3 regions of the Pseudarthrobacter sp. J1763 genome follow, and region 1 is predicted to be linked to each of the others. Evidence: riboswitches for the same ligand, from Rfam matches in the RefSeq annotation. Region 1 holds a riboswitch; each other region holds the start of a gene.
What was found. A riboswitch is a leader RNA that binds a small molecule or an ion and turns the genes downstream of it on or off. The one in region 1 is predicted to bind S-adenosylmethionine.

Region 1 (5,374 bases):
CGAATCAGTGGAATTAGAACAAAGGGAATCCCAAAACTGAGCACTACCTGGCTCAAAACGAGCGCCCAAGTGGGATCCACTCCAAGCGCCAGTAGGACGATCGCAGGCAATAGTGTTGCCACTCGGCGGGCCAAAAGCGGAATACGGATTTTTAGTAGCCCAGCCATAATTGTGGCGCCGGCGTAACAACCAACGGAGGTTGAAGCGAGTCCGGAAGCCAATAGACCTACGGCAAAAATGACTCCCACCACCGGGCCCAAGCTAGCTACGATCGCAGCGTGTGCACCCGGGATGCTATCAGTACCGTCTTGACCACCCAAGGTGGATGCTGCCAAGAGCAGCATGCCAATATTTACCACGCCAGCCAGCGCCAATGCGGCTAAAACGTCCACTCGAGTGGCTGTCAAAAGTCGTGCAACGGCGGCTGGGGGGACGTGGACGTGAGGGCTGGGGCGGTGCCGGTCTCGGGACAGCGCCGAATGTACGTAGATCGCATGTGGCATCACCGTTGCGCCCAACATGCTCGCGGCTAGCAGTACAGTGTCCGGGCCCGCGAAGCGCGGGATTAACCCGGCAACTACGCCACCGGCGTCGGGCGGGCTGAAGACTAACCCGGTCAAAAAACCTACTGTCACGATCGCCAGGAGGAAAACAATGATTAGTTCAAAGGAGCGCTGGCGGTTATTTCCCTGGGCGAGGAGCAGGATCATGGAGATGACCCCAACAATGCAGGCACCCAGCGGCAGTGGAATGCCGAACAATAGCCATAGGGCTAGCGCCCCACCAACAACTTCGGCGATATCGGTAGCGGCGGCAACGAGTTCCGCTTGGAGCCAGTAGGCGCGCCGAGCCGTTTGCGGAAGGCGTTCGCCGAGCAGTTCGGGTAGCGACTTCCCGGTCACAATTCCAAGTTTCGCTGATTGGTATTGGATCAGCATCGCCATCACATTTGCCGCGACGAGGACCCACACCAGTAGGTAGCCGTACTTTGCGCCAGCAGTGAGGTTAGCCGCCACATTCCCAGGATCTACATACGCGATGGCCGCAACGAATGCCGGGCCCAAAAGGCCCAGGAGGGCACGGCGAGAAACGCGATGCGTCTGTACCGAGATAGTGGTGGGGGATGGCTGACTCATGGTGAATGTTCCTTGTAGTCGCCATCGTCATCGAGGGCGAGCGCACACTAGTTCGATGTTCCTTAATAAAATATTTAGATTCACCGAAACTTTAGCTGGGCAGACATAAGAAGGCAATGCCCAGTGCCGCTCAGAGCTTGAGTGTTCGCCAAGCGTGGCAGCGGTACGGCAAGTGCACTGAATCTGTGGGCGAGTACCCCAAGTGCTCATATAGATACCAGTGAAGGTTGTGCAGCATTCGCTCACGAGACTTGTCATTGGCAGAGAGATAAAAACTGCGCGATTTCGCCAGCTCGATGATGCCCACGGGCGTCAGCGGATCCGCCCAATGAATGGTGAGAGATTCGAGGGCCGCGAATTCAGATCCGACGGCGGGCCGAAAGTCGGGTTTTAGAACATCACCAGCATGCATAATCCGTGAGAGGCGATGAACCCAGGGGATGGTGGTGTCCAGTTGATTCCACACCAGCCCTAACACCCCACCCGGAGTCAGAATCCGGGCAACCTCTTCGCTCGCAAGGTGCGGGTCAACCCAGTGCCACGCTTGGGCAACAGTGACTACTTGGAATGTCTGGGCGGACAGGCCAGTGGATTCTGCAGTGCCCAGATAGGACGACACCGTGGGCAGGACCAGCCTCAACTGCATCAGCATGTCATCGGAAGGATCCACGGCGCTGACTTCGAGTCCAAGCTCCACTAAGCGGGCAGTGAATTTACCCGTCCCGGCGCCCAAGTCTGCAGCCCGCCGTGCGCCCTCAGGCACAAGCCACTGAGCAATCTCAAGCGGGTACCCAGGGCGCACCTCGTTGTAGTGTTCGGCACCATCTTCGAAGGCCTTGCCGAGCTCACGGCGACGTTCGTGGTGGATTTTGGGACCGCCAATCACGCGTGGCTATCCTTCCAAGAAGTGGGGCGAGTTTTATACCGCTTCCACTTTAGACCGAGCAGGGTGCTGCACCGGCTGTTCCCGGAGTATTCGGCGCCCAATCGGGGTAGTTGCGGGAATCGTTGGCAGGAACCCAACGACCAGCGTCGATCACGTAGTCCCACCCCAAGCCACTACTGCGAAGTTCGGTCACAGCCTTGATAAGCCGTTCTGCGTCCTCAAGGCGGGATCCAACGCCGAAGCTGGCCCGCAATGATCCAGCTGGCAGCCCAAGCCGCTTCAACAAGGGGTGAGCGCAGAACTTACCGTCACGAATCCCAATTCCGTGCTCTGCAGATAAGTAAGCGGCCACCAGTCCGGCGTCGTAACCTTCTACCGAAAAGTTCACTACACCAATGGTGTCCAGATGATCCTGAGGGAAGATCTTGTGAACCTTCACCCCGCTAATGGAGCTCAAGCCCTCAACAAGGTGGTCACGGATGGCCGCTTCGTGACCGATCCACTGTGATTCGTCGAGACTGGCCAAAATTTGGGTGGCCCGGGCCAAGGTTGCTGCACCCAAAACGTTGGGCGAGCCAGCTTCATGGCGAGCCGGACCGGTAGTCCACGTCACCGAATCCAGCCGAGCTTCCTTGACGGCACCGCCACCGGCAAGAAGCGGGGTGCCTTCATCGAGCCAGTCGCTGCGTCCCACCAGCACTCCTGCGCCGAACGGTGCATACAGTTTGTGGCCGGAGAACGCGAGATAGTCAACGTCCAGTTCCGAAATATTGATTCGGCGGTGCGGAGCTAATTGAGCAGCATCCACAACAATCCGTGCACCATGCTGGTGAGCGAGTGTGGCTAGTCGCTGTAGCGGCAGAACTTCGCCGGTGACATTTGAGGCGCCCGTGACTGCCAGCAAGGAAATCCCGCCGTTAGCGAGTTCAGCATCCAGGGCCCGGACAGTCGCCTCAATCGTTGACTCCGCCACTACGCTGCGGTGTGGCAACCGTTGCCAAGGGAGCAGATTGGCGTGGTGCTCAATATCCAAGTAGAGAACTTCGCCGAGTGGACTGCCATGAACGCTTGGTAGGGAGCCGGCTAAGACGTTGAGTGAATCGGTGGTGTTCCGGGTGAAAATCACCGTGTCATCAGGACGGCCGCCCACAAAGTCACGCACAATGTTCCGAGCATTTTCGTACACCGAGGTGCTGATCTGCGAGGCATAGCCAGCGCCTCGGTGGACGCTGGCGTAATAGGGGAGGATCTCATTCAAGTAGGCGGAAACCACGCTCAGCGCCGGAGCGGAAGCTCCGTAGTCCAAGTTGGCGTAGCGGACACCACCACCTTGGATCAGTGGGGCAACAATTTCGGCACCGGTGACTGCAGCAAGCGGGCGAACTGCAGAAACAGCCTGCTGAGCAGAGTATTCGGCAGTGAAGGCGGGGGACAGGCGAGCAAGAGACATGTGTGACCTCATCGGAGAGGAACCCCTGAGGGGTTCGCGCTTGCCAGCAACGGTTCATTGCCAGCCAGGTCGTCACCCGGGGCACCCCACCGCGATAGGAGGGTTGCCGACCAGCAAACCGGGGTTTAGCGCTGGCACTCGTGACCTGCCAAAAACACTAAGGTACCCATCCCGGCGAGCTCAAGCCTCCGGGAAATGTTACGTGTTGTGTGAAGCGTGTTTCCACGCCCGCTTTGCCTGAGCCGCAGTTCTTCGAGGTGCTAGTTACTCAAGAGGTCGTCCAACTCGGGATTCAAACGGTGCAGAACCTCGGAGTGAAGAATCGAGTTGGTCGCCAAGGCGTTGCCGCCAAAGGGGCCATCAGCGCCATCGAGCGAGGTAAAACGCCCACCGGCCTCAGTAACAATCGGAACCAAAGCGGCCATGTCATAGAGGTTCAATTCCGGCTCGCAGGCAATGTCCACTGCACCTTCGGCGACCATGCAATAGGACCAAAAATCTCCGTAGGCCCGGGTGCGCCATACGTCTTCAGTCAACGCTAGGAACTCGTCGAGATTTCCGCGTTCCTTCCACCCACTCAGGCTCGAGTAAGACATCGAAGCGTCGGAGAGCTCTGTGACATTAGAAACCCGCAAACGAGTTGCGGAAGCCAAGGAACGGCCCATATAGGCGCCCATTCCCTGAGCTGCCCACCAGCGTTTGCCCAGTGCCGGTGCGCTCACCACCCCAACAACCGGCTCACCCTCGTCAACAAGGGCAATCAGCGTTGCCCACACGGGAACACCGCGAATGAAGTTCTTAGTACCGTCGATCGGGTCAATAATCCAGCGTCGTGCCCCATGACCTGAGCTGCCAAACTCTTCACCCAGCACAGCGTCGCGCGGGCGGGAACGGGAGAGTTGGCCGCGAATGGATTCTTCGGCAGCCTTGTCAGCGTCCGTCACGGGCGTCATGTCCGGCTTGGTCTCAACATTGAGGTCCTGCGCTTTGAAGCGGGCCATGGTCTGGGCGTCTACAGAGTCAGCAAGAACGTGGGCCAGGCGTAGGTCATCGTTGTAGCTTTGTGGCGCAAGAGTCATGTTTCCACGCTACCGGTAAATCCGCCCGAGGGTTGGGAGGTGGGAGCTCTGGAGCGAAGTAACGCCTAGTTGACGGTGCCCAATTCCTTGCCCTCGCGGGCTTCTTGGCGGGGGTCTGTACCCAATAGCCGGCGGAAGGACAGTAGGCGCTCAGCACCGGCCGCTCCGGCATGTCCCTCAGCAACCCACGGGTCAAGACCACAATTTACAGCCGAGGTGTTGTGTTTACAGCCACGTTCGCAAGAATCGGTACCCGGCTCGAGGTCAGGGAAAGCGCGGATGATCCGGTCAGGGTCAACCAAAGCCAAACCAAAGGAGCGGATGCCGGGGGTGTCGATAATCCAACTTCCCGCTGGCGAATCAGTAAGCCTGAGTGCCAGGGCCGAACTGGAAGTATGGCGGCCGCGACCAGTAACAGCATTTACCCCGCCGGTGGCTCGTTGGGAACCAGTTAAGGCATTAACCATGGTGGATTTTCCAACACCGGAGTGACCGATCATCACCGTGACTTTGGCGTCCAAAAAGCTGCGAAGCTGCTTCACAGCTGCCTCGTCGAGACTTGCTGAGAGTCCGTCGTCGGAGCGGGCATCGATACCGGAGGCGCCATTGTCCGCCGTCCGGCTAATCACAATCTCCAAATCCAGATTCGCGTAATTGGCCAAGAAAGGTGCTGGATCTTTGACGTCCGCCTTGGTGACCAAGAGCAACGGCGCAATTCCGGCATCATACGCTGCAACAAGTGCCCGGTCAACAAAACCGGTACGAGGTTCTGGGTTGGCTGCGGCCACCACAATGACCAGTTGGTCTGCGTTGGCTACCACAG
Region 2 (5,374 bases), on a different contig from region 1:
CCGAGCAGCTGGAATTACGACGGCGATTATCCCCTCCGCCTTGGACGCTCACTGGTGGACGGTGCCGGTTTTGATCCTCTCCGCGGTGCGCCACTCAATTCTCGAAGAAGTTATTGTAGTGGGCTATTTGTTGGCCCGCTGGGAGAAATTGGGCTGGCGGGTTCCGGCAGCCATCATTGTTAGCTCGCTGTTGCGCGGTAGCTACCACCTGTATCAAGGGTTCGGACCGTTTATTGGCAACGTGGTGATGGGTTTGCTCTTCGCGTGGTTGTACTCGCGTCAGTGCAGATTGGTTCCGCTCTTGGTGGCGCACGCGCTCCTGGATATTGCTGCCTTTGTAGGTTTCAGCCTCTTTGGCAAAGCAATCGGCCTAGGCTAACGCGGAACGCTAACTCAGGCCGATCGATTTTATGCTTGCAGAAGTGTGAAGCCTAGATGGTGACAGCTCCGTTGGGAGTGTTGAAGGTGACGGACATAATGCCAGGTGTGCCGTGCGGTGCTACCCACTCAACGGCTACATCTTCTAGAGGCTGTTCTACTGGCTCACCCAACCATTCGGTAACGCGCTCAGCTGAGCCCGCGATAGTCAGTTTGGACATCGCGATTTCGCTGTTGTAGACGTTGGAAGGGTGCAGTTGCGGGTCACCCTCCCACTTGAGCATGTAGGGGACCTGCGGGTCTGCAATCAGACCGAGGATGCCAATCTGGTGCCACATCAATTCGCGGCCGTCAGGGAATTTGCGGTTGCCCGGGACTGCTGCTCTGCCAAGTCGCTGTTCAAAGGGGGAGAGGTCCTCGACTTCCACACACCATCCCATCCAGCCACCGCCGGCAGCGGAACGGGCGCGCACAGCTTGTCCAAACGGGGCTTTGTCCGAAGCGGGGTGGTCTAGGACCTCCACCACTTCAAGATAGGTGTGCCCAGAGAGGGGAATGATCATGTTACGAGTACCGAAGCGGGGATGCACTCCGCCACGGACTGCATCTACACCTAAGGCGGCGGAGATTCGTTCGGTAGTGGCCGTGAGGCCGTCGGTTTCACAAGCGTAAGAGACGTGATCCATGCGCATGCCATTCATCTTGGCACTTTGTGATGGAGGTCTCAGCTAAGGCTCACCTAAGCGTTATGGGATGTCCCTACATTCTGTGTGGTCGCAGTCATCTTCGTCATATTTGTCACACGCACTGGAGACTGCAGCTCGCGGGGCCTACTCTATAAAAAGGTCATGAGTGCCAGCGCTAAACCCCGGTTTGCTGGCCGGCAACCCTCTTCTAGCGGTGGGGTGCCCCGGGTGAAGACCAGGTTTCGCGGCAACGGGTCGCGGAGCAAGCGCGGTCCGTTCGCCTCAGTCTCGGCTAGAGGTCTCGGTCCTTAACCTGAGGAACGAACATGTCGAATTCATGGTCCTTTGAAACCCGTCAGATCCATGTTGGTCAGGAACCAGATGTCGCTACCGGCGCCCGGGCACTGCCGATTTATCAGACAACTTCTTTTGTTTTTCCTAGTGCCGAGAGTGCAGCCAATCGTTTCTCGTTGAGCGAGCTAGCCCCCATCTACACCCGCATTGGTAACCCCACGCAGGATGCGGTTGAGCAGCGAATCGCTAGCTTGGAAGGCGGCATTGGGGCGCTCCTTCTGAGCTCGGGCCAGGCTGCTGCAACTTTGGCAATCCTCAACGTTGCCGAGGCTGGCGATCACATTGTGGCGAGCCCCAGCCTCTACGGCGGAACGTACAATTTGCTGGCGCACACACTCAAAAAGTTCGGTGTGGAGGCCACCTTTGTGAAGGACCCGGACAATCTTGACCAGTGGCGTGCGGCTGTCAAACCGAACACCAAATTATTCTTCGGTGAGGTAGTTTCTAACCCGCGCCAAGATGTACTGGACCTTGAAGGTATCTCCGCTTTGGCACATGAGATCGGCGTTCCGCTGATTGTGGACAACACTCTGGCCACCCCCTACCTGATTCGTCCCATCGAATGGGGAGCAGACGTCGTCGTTCATTCGGCAACCAAATATTTGGGTGGCCACGGCAGCGCAATTGCTGGTGTGATTGTGGATTCGGGAAAGTTTGATTTCGCTGCTTATCCGGACCGTTTCCCTAATTTCAACACCCCAGACCCCAGCTACAACGGGCTGGTTTATGCACGGGATCTTGGCAAGGATGGCGCCCTCGGGGCCAACCTATCCTTCATCCTTAAAGCTCGAGTTCAACTCTTGCGGGACCTCGGCGCAGCAGTGTCACCATTCAACGCATTCCTCATTGCTCAGGGACTTGAAACGCTGAGCTTGCGCGTGGAACGCCACGTGGAGAACGCGGTCAAAACGGCCCAATGGCTTGAGGCTCGCGACGATGTAGTCTCTGTGGCTTACGCCGGTCTCGAGTCCAGCCCGTGGTTTGCCCGCGGTCGCAAATACGGCCCTCGTGGAACAGGTGCAGTGGTCTCGTTCGAATTGCCCGGTGGTGTTGAGGCTGGAAAGCGATTTGTGGACGCTTTAGAACTGCACTCGCATGTTGCCAACATCGGCGACGTCCGCTCCTTGGTGATTCATCCCGCCTCCACCACTCACAGCCAGCTCACACCGGAACAGCAAGCGGTTGCCGGTGTAACACCCGGTCTGGTCCGACTCTCCGTGGGAATCGAGCACATCGATGACATTCTTGCCGACCTCGACGCCGGCTTCCGCGCTGCCAAAGGCAACTAGCCAAGAACGGAGGTTGCCTTCAATGACTCTTATTGCTCCGGCTCCCGAACGTACGGCTCCCTTGCCTCCCCGCGACGGCTTTGTGGCTCGGCACAGTGTTGGTGCGATTGAACTCGAAGCTGGAGGTTACCTTCCTGAGGTCACACTGGCTTACGAAACATGGGGCGCGCTCAACGCTGACGCCTCCAATGCTGTTCTGATCGAGCACGCACTGACCGGGAGCACTCATGTTGCCCGTGGTGAGAGCAACGAATCAGGTTGGTGGGATGACCTGGTTGGTCCAGGGGCGCCGGTGGACACTAACAAGTATTTTGTGGTGGCCATCAACGTCCTGGGTGGTTGTTACGGAACCACTGGGCCGTCATCGGTGGCCGATGATGGTGCTCCTTGGGGTTCTCGGTTCCCCTTTGTCACGCTGCGAGACGCAGCAGTGGTTGAAGCGCGGTTAGCCGATGCCCTCGGGATTCGCCGCTGGCATACAGTCGCTGGTGGGTCTATGGGCGGGGCACGGGCGCTGGAGTGGGCAACAAGTTTCCCGGAGCGCGTGGAGCGTTGTGTGGTTATTGCCTGCGGCGCTGCAAGCACCGCGGAGCAGATCGCCTTTGCGCAGGCGCAAACCTTGGCAATTCGTCAGGATCCAGCGTTCGACGACGGCAATTACTATGCGGGACCCGCGCCTGAAGCTGGGCTCGCTTTGGCCCGCCGAATTGCGCACATCACCTACCGTTCGGAATCCGAACTCGAGTTCCGTTTTGGCCGCAAGCCGCAAGTGAATGAGGAGCCCTTGCGCGCCGCTTGCGTAGCTGATCGAGGACGCTACCAGGTGGAAAGCTACCTTGACCACCAAGGCAACAAGCTGGTGCAGCGCTTTGATGCCAATAGCTATATTGTTCTGACCGAAGCGTTGATGAGTCACGACGTCACGCGGGGGAGGGGTACCCTCAAGGCAGCCCTGGGCGAGGTTTCGAGTGCCTTTTTTGTTGCAGCAGTGGACTCTGATCGTTTGTATTTTCCGCGTCAGTCAGCAGAGCTGGCCGAAGCCTTGCCACACAAAGTGGAGGTACACACCATCAAAGCTGAAATTGGGCACGACGGATTCTTGACGCACATTGCCCAACTATCTGAACCGTTGCGGAAGTTCTTGGCCTAAGAGCCCAAACGCGCCTTAACCTCGCATAATCTCCGCGCGCTGAGCCATGTAATCCTCCATGGCAATTTTGCCGTCACTGAATTGGGCATCCAGTTCAGCTAAGCGGCGTGCCCGGAATCCACCGGCTGATGCGGTCCCAGCCTCATTCGGTGTGCTCGCCACGGGCGGCTGGTTGTTTACCGGCTGGCCATAAGACTGTTGGCCGTACGAATCCTGGTCTGGCAGTGGGCTCATATACCCCTGGTTGTAGCTTTGCTGCGTGCCTTGCCCATTGGGGCTAGTGGGGTGTGGAGGCCGATTGGTGTTGGGGAAGCTCGGCGGCAAATTCTGCGGCCGCTGAGCGCCCTGACTCTTGCGGATGGTGCGCATCACTAAAGGCACCACCCACGAAAGAATGATGACCCAAAAAATCCAACTCACGTGGCTCCCCTTAGTGACCTGACAATATCAGTGGCTTGACAGCATCGTGTGGCCATAAATTTGGTTGAGCTTCAAGGCTACGCCAAGCTCGGAGGGCACTGTGGAAGGTCCTAGTCTGTCTCGACGGCTGGTTCTCCACAGCCCAGCGGAGCGCCGCTGCCAAACACCGGTGCAAATACCGGCCGCTTGGCTGAGATCCCGTCACCTGAAGACTGGTGCCGGAGCCTGCGGACAACCCACGGCATGAAGTGTTGGCGTGCCCACACCAAGTCGTTGGTGCGAGCGGTTCGCCAGCTCTGAGCTGGAAGTGGCTTGGGGGAAAGTGGCTCGAGGCTGTGTTCTATGTTGAGCGAATCAAGCACCATGGCAGCAATGGTGTGGTGCCCTAAGGGGGAGAAATGCAGCCGGTCTTCTGCCCACATTTGAGGGTCCGCAAGTTGGCGCAAAGACCACATGTCAGCAACAACGGCGTCGTGACGATGAGCCACGGTCCGCAAGTTCTCGTTGTAGATGGCAACTTTGCCGCGGAGCCGGCCAAGTACTGTGGAGCCGGTGTCGGGGCCGTTAAACAAAATGACCGTTGCGCCGTTCATGGTAAGGATCTGAACTGCTGAGTCGAGCTTTTCGGCCAGTACGTCCGGGTCTCCGCCAGGGCGCAGTAGATCGTTCCCGCCTGCGGAGATGGAAACTAGGTCCGGTTTAAGGGCTAATGCGGGCGCAAGCTGTTGGTCAACAATTTGCTGAAGGAGCCGGCCGCGAATAGCCAAGTTGGCGTACGCAAAGTCTTCCTGATCTCGGCTTAACTCTTCCGCCACACGGTCGGCCCACCCACGGAAACCACCGGGAACTCCAGGCTCAGGGTCGCCAATGCCTTCGGTAAAGGAATCACCCAGGGCTACGTAGCGGCTCCATGGGTGACGTACTTCGGGTTTAGTGGTGGGCGGTTGTTGGGTGTTGGCGTCAGTCACATGCTCAATCCTGCCCCTTGGACGCATGGCTACGCTACCGTAGCTTTCATTCTGGATGGTGAAAGTTAGGTCTAGAACTAGTTTCATTGAAGCTTCAAGTGTTGCCATGTAGGATGTTATGTATGACTG
Region 3 (5,374 bases), on a different contig from region 1:
TGCTGAGAAATCCTTTGGTCAAGCCAGTGGCGGCAGCAACTTGTTCGATGGTCAGGCGCTGGGATTGGCGGGCGGCCCTAATCCGGGAGCCGATCGCCACGGGGGTACTGCTGGGTTCTACGGGCAATGCCTTCATCAAAAACCTTTCACCGCTGGTTCGCGCAGCCTCGGCCAAACACCGTTGTTCCAGCCAGAGCCTGCCCAGGTCACTGGAGCCATCCTAAGGCGTGCCTTCAAAGCTCACTTGTTATGTCACGAGATTGACTGTTAGGCCCATCACATAATAGCGTGGCGGGCAACAAAGGTTGCCTCATAGGAAATATCCGCGTGGTCACCACCCCAACCTCTTATATAACGCTCTGAGGAGCTCCCCATGAATGCCGCTTCTGGCAACATCATCAACATCGTTATTGTGGTGGCATATTTGCTCGCCATGCTGGCGTTCGGCTGGTGGGGCAAGTCCCGCACCAAAACAACAGCGACTTCCTCGTAGCGGGCCGCCGCCTTGGTCCCCTGCTCTACACAGGCACCATGGCCGCCGTCGTACTGGGAGGCGCATCCACCGTAGGTGGCGTCGGCCTCGGCTACAAGTTTGGTATTTCCGGTATGTGGCTGGTGGTCGCCATTGGCGCCGGTGTTTTGCTGCTGAGCTTGCTCTTCGCCCCCACCATTCAGCGCCTCAAGATTTACACTGTTTCCCAAATGCTCAGCCTGCGTTACGGCCAGCGCGCCACGCAGACCTCTGGCATTGTGATGCTTGCCTACACCCTGATGCTCTGCGCAACTTCTACGGGCGCCTACGCCACCATTTTTGTGGTTCTCTTCGGCTGGGAACGTTGGCTGGCCATCGCCGTGGGCGGTGCCATTGTGCTGGTGTACTCGACTATCGGCGGTATGTGGTCCATTACCCTCGCTGACCAGGTTCAGTTCATCATCAAAACCGTGGGCATCTTCTTCCTGATGCTCCCGTTCACACTCAACGCAGCCGGCGGCCTAAACGGCATCCGCGAACGCGTTGACGCGAGCTTCTTCCAGATGGACGGCATCGGGGTCCAGACCATCATCACGTACTTTGTGGTCTACACCTTGGGTCTGTTGATCGGTCAGGACATTTGGCAGCGTGTGTTCACCGCCAAAACCCCTGCGGTTGCCCGTTGGGGCGGCGCCACTGCCGGTATCTACTGCATTCTCTACGGTGTGGCCGGCGCTTTGATCGGCTTGGCCGCCAAGGTAGCACTGCCCAATATTGACGTCAAAGCACTCGGCAAGGACGTTGTTTACGCCGAGGTCGCCACCAACATTTTGCCAATCGGGATCGGTGGTCTGGTCATGGCTGCCGCTGTTGCCGCCATGATGTCCACTGCGTCCGGTGCGCTCATTGCCGCAGCAACCGTGGCACGCGCCGATGTTGTTCCTTTTGTTGCCAGCTGGTTTGGGAAAACCATCAACACCAATGACACCGAAAACCCGGAGCACGACGTCAAAGCCAACCGTTATTGGGTCCTTGCTTTGGGCATCATCGCCGTGCTGATTTCCATGGCCGCGCAGGATGTTGTGGTGGCTTTGACCATCGCTTACGACATCCTGGTGGGCGGTCTACTGGTGGCAATCCTAGGTGGTCTGGTGTGGAAGCGCGGTACCGGAATCGCCGCTGCATGGTCAATGGCTGTTGGCTCCGTCCTCACTCTGGCACTGCTGATTGCCTACTCCGCTGGCATCATCCCCAGCGAGGATGGCGTGTACGCCAACGATCCCATCTACTGGGGCCTTGGCGCGTCGCTGCTGGTTTATGTGGTTCTCTCACTCCTGACTAAGCCCACTGACGCGGCTGTTCGCGCCGCATGGGACAAGCGTGTATCAGGCGCAGTTGTGGAAGAAAAAACGCCGGTAGCAGTTCCTTAGACGCACAGAGCACGTAACAAAAGCACCTCCTGCGGCGGTGCCGGATTCACAAATTCCGGCACCGCCGCAGTGCGTTGTAAGCTGGTGCGCAGCTTCAAGACTTGTGGTGCCAAGCTCCGACTTACCACAGACCAACCCCATGTTCGCGGGTGGTTCGGATGAGGAAGCGGCCGCGGCCAGAAGGCCGGGGCAAGAGCAACGGAAGGATCCGGCCGTGTCAGCCGCCCCCACAGACCGCTATTCAGCCCCGCAGCAACCAGTTCAGTTTCAAGAACCAATTCAGTTTCAAGAACCAGTTCAGTTTCAGCAATCGCTTAAGTACGACGACGCCGCGGACACCGCGTCCCAGCCCACCACGGTGCCGGTCCTGCCAGCCGTGGATCTAAATTTGGGCACCGTCACCATCTGGCGCTCAAGTGGGTCTCAACGGTATTGGTGTGCCGAGCCGAAGGAGTTGGCCCGAGCACTGAACAATGCTGTGGCTCAACCGGGCTGGGATGAAGTGAACGCTGTGCTGACTGTCCGTGTAGCCGCCATAGGGCACCGCCGTGGGAAACCTCTGAGCTTCACTCTGAAAGCCACAAATTAAGGTCTACCGAAACTTTTTCGCAAGGAATACCGGCCCAAAATCCGAGCCGATAAACGGTACAGTGATGGTTGCGCAACGGGGCGCCACCTTTCATTGAACCCAGGAGCCCGAGTTGAATTCAACGCCGGAAGAGCAGTCCGGAACCCACCAGCAAGCAGTTACTGAAGCTACTTCTGCAGACATCAAACGCTGGCGGCAGTACCTCGCCGACGAGCGCGCCGAAGCGGCCGTATACCGCGATTTGGCCCAGCGCCGCGAAGGCGAAGAGCGCTCAATCTTGCTCGCTTTGGCCGAAGCTGAGGGCCGGCATGAGGCTCACTGGGAGCAGCTCTTGGGCGAGCATGCTGAGCAGAAGCGTGCCGCCTCGCTCAACAGTCAGCTCCTCGGATTCTTGGCCCGGAACTTTGGATCCGTGTTCGTTTTGGCCTTGGCCCAGCGCGCCGAGGGCCGCTCCCCCTACGCCACAGACCCGGCTGCTACCCCGGCCATGGCCGCCGACGAAGCCATTCACGAGGAAGTAGTTCGTGGTTTGGCAACCCGCGGCCGTAACCGCCTCTCCGGCACGTTCCGCGCAGCTGTATTTGGCGCCAATGACGGCCTGGTCAGCAATTTGTCCTTGGTGATGGGTATGGCCGCGACGGGTGTGAGCAGCCAAGTTGTCCTCTTTAGTGGTGTTGCCGGCCTGCTGGCAGGCGCTTTGTCCATGGGTGCTGGCGAATTTGTTTCAGTCCGTTCTCAGCGCGAATTGCTCGAAGCATCACGGCCTACCCAGATCACCCTCCATGCAGCACCCCAGCTGGATGTGGATCAGAACGAACTAGTGTTGGTTTACCGGGCCCGCGGAATGAGCCAAGAAGCGGCCGAGCACCGGGCCGCCGAGCGCTTGGGCATTTTGAGCTGCGACTGCGATCCCAGCTTGTCCTTGCAGCCGGAATTGCCTGAGCCTGAGGACGAACACGAGGCTGTGGGTACCGCATGGGGCGCTGCCACCTCAAGCTTCTGCTTCTTCGCTTCCGGTGCCATCATCCCGATTTTGCCGTTCATCTTTGGGATGGCCGGAATGCCGGCGCTGATCGTCGCCGCCGTTCTGGTGGGCTTGGCACTGTTGGTGACTGGCGCCGTCGTTGGTTTGCTCTCCGGTACCTCCCCACTCAGCCGGGCACTGCGCCAACTGGCGATTGGCCTCGGTGCTGCCGGGGCCACGTACGGTTTAGGTCTACTGTTTGGTGCCACGATCGGCTAGGAGACTTTCACTCTCCCTTTCCGTTGGGTTATTTGGAGCGTAAAAGTTCGACGGCGTCTGCTACAGTATCCACCAAGTGGACGTGCCGCTCCATCGGCTTTCCCGCAGCCAGAGAACTCAGCAGCTGCCACACCGGGACCTTGTTTTGCCAATACGTCCGGCCCACTAAAACCATGGGCCTGACGGTCTCTGGGGTGCCGTAATAGTTCTCGCAAGCATCCTGGAAAACCTCTTGAACCGTGCCGGCAGCACCAGGCAGAAACACAATGCCACCGGTGCACAACTCGAGGAGGATTGCTTCGCGGATCGAGTTGGCGAAGTACTTGGCAATCCCGCTTGCGAACAGATTCGGCGGCTCATGACCGTAGAACCAGGTGGGAATCCCGAGGCTTGCTACGGGGCTTGGCACTGAGTTCACCACGTTTTGTGCAGCTCGCGCCCAGGCAGAAATTGAAGGACGAAAGCTCGGGACCTGCGCCAAGGACTTCAAAGCCGCCTGAAGGTCAGCGTCTGGCCCCGCACTCATCAACGCTCCGAGGTTCGCCGCTTCCATGGCGCCCGGCCCACCACCGGTAGCCACCAAAAAGCCCTCTTGAGCCAGTGACCGGCCCAATTCCGCAGCTTGTGCGTAGTCATCGCTCCCGCGTTGCGCGCTATGACCGCCCATCACACCGACCACCCCACGGCGAGTCTTGGTTTCAACGAATTCCTCGAGCGCATCACCAATGGCGTGATCGTGCAAGGCTGCTGCCAAGGTGGCATCCAAACTCCGCCTCTGCCCCACTCGCAGACTCCACTGGTACACCCGGGCGTCCAGGGTTTCCTCGTAAGGGTGTTCACTGACTCCGTTGTACAACTCCCCCGCTGTGTAGAGCGTGCCGCGGTATGGGTCAAAGTCGATCCCGCCGAGTTTGGGAAACAGCAGTGCTCCCCGTGAACGCAATGACTCATCCATCCCCGTGGCAAAACTGCAGCCTAAGAAAATGGCCCCCTGCGGGTTCAACCGTTTCAGCTCAGCCGATCGTTCTTGCAGGTCTAGGGACTGCACGTGCCAACCATGCATGGACCTAGCCCCAGCCGCCACTAGCTGGTCAAAGTGGGCCAGGGATTCCACTTCGAGCGAGCGCGGGCTAGGTTTCAACGATGAATGACGCGACATAATCCCACCCTATCCAGCGCAAGATGCACAATGGAGCATGCACCGTTTTGCCGCACCTGCCATTGGTATCCCTGTCCGCCTGAGCGACGCCGAGGGAGCCGATTCGCGGGTTGGGGAAGCTAACCAACTTTTCGACTTTATTGTCCAGCTGGTTCGCGACGCAGGCGGGTCTCCCGTGCTGTTGCACAGCTCGGATGACTATAACGCTCAGCCGCTGGACGGTGTGGTTCTTCCCGGCGGCGGAGACGTCAACCCGCAGCTCTACGGGCAAACGCCGATTCGGGAGTGCTACGACGTTAACCCCGCGCAAGACGAACTGGACCTTGCCATCGGCCGCCGGGCGCTCGCTGCGAAGGTTCCGCTTTTGGGGATCTGCCGCGGGCACCAACTGGTCAACGTCCTGTGCGGCGGCACGCTCATCCAAGACTTGCTCATCCAAGACTTGCCACGGCCTGCAGCTTCCGCCGTGAACAGCGTGGTT

Region 2: another riboswitch for S-adenosylmethionine. It lies ahead of ACQQCD_RS11270 (bifunctional o-acetylhomoserine/o-acetylserine sulfhydrylase); the one in region 1 lies ahead of ACQQCD_RS01645 (aminotransferase class V-fold PLP-dependent enzyme).
Region 3: another riboswitch for S-adenosylmethionine. It lies ahead of ACQQCD_RS02335 (hypothetical protein); the one in region 1 lies ahead of ACQQCD_RS01645 (aminotransferase class V-fold PLP-dependent enzyme).

The regions. Positions count from the first base shown of each region.
Region 1 covers NZ_JBNPEN010000001.1:345,272-350,645, forward strand. Annotated here, with positions in the region: gene ACQQCD_RS01635 (Nramp family divalent metal transporter) at 1-1,136, opposite strand, end outside; gene ACQQCD_RS01640 (class I SAM-dependent methyltransferase) at 1,267-2,022, opposite strand; gene ACQQCD_RS01645 (aminotransferase class V-fold PLP-dependent enzyme) at 2,072-3,472, opposite strand; SAM riboswitch class IV at 3,504-3,618, opposite strand; gene hisN (histidinol-phosphatase) at 3,733-4,551, opposite strand; gene rsgA (ribosome small subunit-dependent GTPase A) at 4,617-5,374, opposite strand, start outside.
Region 2 covers NZ_JBNPEN010000011.1:67,408-72,781, reverse strand. Annotated here, with positions in the region: gene ACQQCD_RS11280 (CPBP family intramembrane glutamic endopeptidase) at 1-379, shown strand, start outside; gene ACQQCD_RS11275 (VOC family protein) at 432-1,070, opposite strand; SAM riboswitch class IV at 1,223-1,339, shown strand; gene ACQQCD_RS11270 (bifunctional o-acetylhomoserine/o-acetylserine sulfhydrylase) at 1,391-2,707, shown strand; gene metX (homoserine O-acetyltransferase MetX) at 2,730-3,857, shown strand; gene ACQQCD_RS11260 (hypothetical protein) at 3,873-4,277, opposite strand; gene ACQQCD_RS11255 (SGNH/GDSL hydrolase family protein) at 4,388-5,353, opposite strand; gene ACQQCD_RS11250 (alpha/beta hydrolase) at 5,368-5,374, shown strand, end outside.
Region 3 covers NZ_JBNPEN010000002.1:68,514-73,887, reverse strand. Annotated here, with positions in the region: gene ACQQCD_RS02345 (helix-turn-helix domain-containing protein) at 1-136, opposite strand, end outside; partial or broken gene ACQQCD_RS02340 (sodium:solute symporter) at 374-1,902, shown strand; SAM riboswitch class IV at 1,995-2,104, shown strand; gene ACQQCD_RS02335 (hypothetical protein) at 2,117-2,491, shown strand; gene ACQQCD_RS02330 (VIT1/CCC1 transporter family protein) at 2,604-3,734, shown strand; gene ACQQCD_RS02325 (LOG family protein) at 3,763-4,893, opposite strand; gene ACQQCD_RS02320 (gamma-glutamyl-gamma-aminobutyrate hydrolase family protein) at 4,931-5,374, shown strand, end outside.